2 regions of the Pantoea sp. GABEPS69 genome follow, and region 1 is predicted to be linked to the other one. Evidence: predicted binding sites of a transcription regulator. Region 1 holds the regulator's gene; the other holds the start of a gene.
What was found. The regulator LexA, encoded in region 1, represses DNA repair genes until DNA is damaged. The targets are predictions, from matches to a motif close to TNCTGTATGTACATACAGNA.
Positions count from the first base shown of each region.

Region 1 (2,384 bases):
ATAAACATCAGCAGTACGGCGTTAGCGGCGACAATCTCCGGCCCCAGTCGCGCGCCGATAAGCGTCAGCGATGCAAAGCAGAGCTGCAGCAGCAGCGAACGCAGCATAATGTCGCGATTGAGGCGCAGCAGGCGGCTGATATCGCCGCGCCAGCTCTCTTTCAGCATCGCTATCGAGATGCCGCGTAGCTTCAGTACGCGCCACACCATCGCCAGCCCAACCGCCAGCGTGACATATTCCGCCAGCGCCGTGGCGCTCGCCGCTCCTGCCACGCCCCACTTCAGACCGAGCACCAGCCACAGGTCGAGCAGAATATTGACCGCGTTGCCCACCACCAGCAGCACAACCGGCGCGCGTGCATACTGCACGCCCAGCAGCCAGCCGAGGATCACCATGTTAGCCAGCGTCGCCGGCGCGCTGAGCCAGCGGATATCAATAAAGATCGCGGCCTGCTCCTGCACCTGCGGATCGCCGCCCGCCAGCCGACCTGTCAGCGCGCTGAGCGGCTCGCGCAGCAGGATAAACAGCAGGCCCGCCAGCAGCGCCATCAGTAGCGGCTGCGTCAGGGCGCGCGCCAGCGCCTGCGTATCGCGTGCGCCAAAGGCCTGCGCGGTGATGCCGGTGGTGCTCATGCGCAGAAAGAGTAAAAGCATAAAGACGAAGCTGGTCGCGGTCGCGCCAATCGCTACGCCGCCAAGGTAAACCGGACTGTCGAGATGGCCGATAACGGCGGTGTCCACTAGGCCAAGCAGCGGTACGGTGATATTGGAGAGGATCATCGGCAGCGCCAGCCGCCAGAGTTGTCGGTCGTCAGCAGAGAAGAGACGCATCAGCCGGTCCATGCCTGAAAACGTAAAAAGAAGCGAGGCGGCCCCGGCGCGACATTAGCCGCAGGAGGCGCGTGAAAAGATTATCGTACAGACGCCTGACGAAGGGATGCAGGCGTCTGAAGGCCAGCGGTCAGAGCCACTCGCCGTTGCGCACCACGCCTACCGCCAGACCTTCGACGGTCAGCGACTGCGTGCGGGTGTCGACGATAATCGGCTCGAAGTCGTTGTTTTCCGGCAGCAGATGAACCACGGTGCCCTGCTTTTTCCAGCGCTTTACCGTGACTTCGTCATCGATGCGCGCCACGACGACCTGACCGTTACGCACATCCTGCGTTTTATGCACAGCCAGCAGATCGCCATCCATAATGCCGATATCTTTCATCGACATACCGGCGACGCGCAGCAGGAAGTCAGCAGAGGGCTTAAACAGGTCGGGATCGACTTTGTAGTGCGTTTCAATATGTTCCTGCGCCAGTAGCGGCTCGCCGGCGGCGACGCGGCCGATTAGCGGCAGTCCGTTGGACTCTTCCTCTTCCATCAGCAGGCGAATGCCGCGTGATGCGCCGGAAACGATCTCGATAACACCTTTACGCGCCAGCGCTTTAAGGTGCTCTTCGGCGGCGTTGGGGGAACGGAACCCCAGCTGCGAGGCGATCTCCGCACGCGTTGGCGGCATGCCCGTCTGGTTGATATGGTCGCGAATCAGGTCATAAACCTGTTGCTGCCTGGTGGTTAATGCTTTCATCCCGCCCCCTGGTTGTTTATACAGTCGCTGTGAGTATATACAGGTATTGGCGAAATGAAAACCAAAACCCAGGGAAATAACAGCCGTTTGGGCAATTCTGGAAAGGCTATCGCAAATGGGTCCAGAGCAGCGCGATCCAGACAAACAGCGCCAGTATGATAGCGAGCAAGACGGCGGCGGAACCCATATCTTTCGCCCGCCCCGCCAGCGGATGCCGCTCCTGGCCGATGCGGTCGACCACCGCCTCAATGGCGCTGTTAAGGATCTCGACGATGATCACCAGCACCACCGATCCGATCATCAGGATGCGCGCGACGGAGTCGACATCCAGCCAGCAGGCGATGACGATGGCGACGATGGCGGCCGTGGCTTCCTGACGAAACGCGGCCTCATGCTGCCAGGCGGCGCGTAGCCCCTGCCACGAGTAGCCTGCCGCTTTCACTATCCTGAGTAAACCGGTGGTATTACTTGCCATTGCGAGGGAACCCTTTTAGTTGTTTGACGTCAATGTCTGGGCCAGGTGCGTTTGGCACCACCACAGATCTTCGCAGCACTTTCTGATATGCTTGCGGCGCTTTGCTAACAAGAGGCTTCATGTTGTCTATGTCAGGTTGGCGTAAACTTTATTATAAATTGTTGAATTTACCACTTTCCATTCTGGTAAAAACGAAGGCTATTCCGGGCGATCCCGTCTCCGAACATGGACTCGATCCGACGCGGCCGATTATGTACGTGCTGCCATACGATTCCAAGGCGGATTTGCTGACGCTGCGCCAGCAGTGTCTGAAGCATAATTTGCCCGATCCGCT
Region 1 is NZ_CP118618.1:3,735,384-3,737,767, forward strand. Features, by position in the region: gene dinF (MATE family efflux transporter DinF) at 1-830, opposite strand, end outside; gene lexA (transcriptional repressor LexA) at 961-1,575, opposite strand; gene PVE98_RS18200 (diacylglycerol kinase) at 1,682-2,050, opposite strand; gene plsB (glycerol-3-phosphate 1-O-acyltransferase PlsB) at 2,179-2,384, shown strand, end outside.

Region 2 (2,384 bases), on a different replicon from region 1:
GCAGGGGCTCGACAGCCAGGCGGTGACGGCGAAAACCGTACTGGGCTACTGCGACGGACGCAAAATGTACCAGTTTCATGGCGAAGTGCGCGGTACCATCGCCGCCAGACCTGCCGGACCGCGCGAGTTTCAGTGGGACTGCGTTTTTATCCCGGAAGGCTATAGCCAGACTTTCGCCGAGATGGGCGAGCTGAAAAATGAGATCTCTATGCGTAAGCTGGCGCTCGATCGCTTCGCCGAATTTTTGAAAACCGCCCGAGGAGTGGCATGAAACCTGAACTGAAACGCGCCTATGACTCCGGCAAGCTGATCCTCTTTGCTGGCGCGGGCATCTCGCGCAATCTCGGATTGCCGGAGTGGCATGAGCTGATCGCCCATCTGGCGAATGAGCTGGGCTACGATCCGAAAATCTTCAACACCTACGGCACCCATCTTTCGCTGGCGGAGTATTACAAACAGAAGAAAGGGTCGCTGGGGCCGCTGCGCAGCTGGATGGATCGCGAGTGGCACCGCCCGGACATTGATGTCCGATCGTCAGAAATTCATACCATGATTACCCAGGGCAACTTTAGCCGCATCTACACCACCAACTACGATCGCTGGCTGGAAGCGGCGCACGAGGCGCACGGCGTGCCCTACAGCAAAGTCGCCAACGCGGCGGATCTGGTGGCGCTCACCGAGGACAAGCGGCATATCATCAAACTGCACGGCGATTTCGACGACGATACCTCAATCGTGCTGGATGAGAGCAGCTATTTTGAGCGTCTCTATTTCGATTCGCCGCTCGATATCAAACTTACCCATGACGTGATGGGCAATTCGGTGCTGTTCGTCGGCTACAGCATCAGCGATTTCAATATCCGCCTGCTGTTCTATCGCCTGACGAAAATGTGGGGCAGAACCGGCCTGGCGACCGCGCGGCCGAAGTCTTATCTCTTCACCAACCGCAATAATCCGGTGGCGCGCGAAGTGCTGGGGCAGTGGGGCATCGAAATGATCGTGTCAGAAGAGGATGACCCGCGCAAAGCGCTGGCTGACTTCCTTAATGATCTGATTTCATAAGGCAAATTTTCACTTTATCTGGCGTAGCGATAGCGTTGAAAAAAGGATGCAATCCGGCTGCATGAGGGATATACTGTATATATTAACAGTATCGGAGAGGCAAAAATGGCTGTCGAAATTAAATACGTAGTCGTCAAGAAGGGTGAAGAGAAAATGACGTTTGCCAGCAAAAAAGAGGCGGATGCCTACGACAAGATGCTCGACATGGCGGAGGCCTTTACCGACTGGTTAGCGCAGCATCAGCCCGATATGGATGAATCTCAGGCGGAAACGCTCGGCCTGCTGCTCGCAGAGCAGAAAGATGCGATTCAGCATATCCTGCGCACCAGCAAACTTCCGGATGCGGCTGACGTGGCGAAAAACGTTCGCGCTGCAGAGAATGCTGATGAAAGCGCCGAAGGCGACGTCGCTCAAACCAAGAAAGTGCGCGCCGTTAAGGCCGCTTAAGTTTAGTTTGCCTGATATAAACAACGCGCCGCAGCGCATTTGCCTGCGGCGCGTTTTCGTATGTGGGAAGCCTCTGCGGTCAGGCGCGCCTGGCCTGCAGGCTTTTATGCATCAGTGAGCGAACAGAGAGAAGGTGCCGAAATAGTAGCTTGCCATCCATGCCACATAGACCAGCCACACCATCAAACCTGCCGTTAAACCCAATTTACCCGTCATCAGCCTGCCTCCATTAGATGTGCGGTTACAGGAACCGTTGACACAAATTGACAGAAGGCTGCGCGGCGTGGATTGTTCTGGATCAAAAAACCTGCATACAGCGGTCAAGCGCTACCTCGGCGTGGATCAAAAAGCCTTAGAGCAGGTCGGTGCGATCGCCGCGCGTGGTAGGGTGCGAGATCACCAGAAATTCGACGTCGCTGTCGCTGTCGTTGCGGGCCTGATGTTTCGCTTCGGGAGGAATTTCCAGACCCTCATGCGCGTTGAGCAGGTGACGCTCGCCTTCAAGCTCCATACAGAGCGTGCCGCGCAGTACAAAAAAGAACTGCCGACTCTGGGCGTGATAGTGACGAATCTCCGCTGTACCGGCAGGCATCCGCTCGTGGATGATAGAGAGATCCTGCCGCTGCAGCAGTGTCCAGCCGTCGCATTGGTCGCCCCAGAAATAGTGTTCGGCATTATCTTTCGATACCATGTTGATTTTCCTTATCCGCTTTATGGAACCGATACCATAACGATTCTGTCGGCAAATAAATATGCTTTTTCAATCATTTTGATGCTGACGCGCGCTTTTCATACCAAAGATAAAAGAAAACCCGCCGGCGGCGGGTTTTTTATAGTGAAGCGATGATCTGGTTACTGCGCAGGACGCGCCTTAT
Region 2 is NZ_CP118619.1:238,497-240,880, forward strand. Features, by position in the region: gene PVE98_RS21000 (non-canonical purine NTP pyrophosphatase) at 1-271, shown strand, start outside; gene PVE98_RS21005 (SIR2 family protein) at 268-1,062, shown strand; gene PVE98_RS21010 (YebG family protein) at 1,168-1,509, shown strand; gene PVE98_RS21015 (cupin domain-containing protein) at 1,862-2,200, opposite strand; gene proP (glycine betaine/L-proline transporter ProP) at 2,362-2,384, opposite strand, start outside.
Region 2: the regulator LexA is predicted to act here: its motif matches at 1,134-1,153, upstream of PVE98_RS21010 (YebG family protein).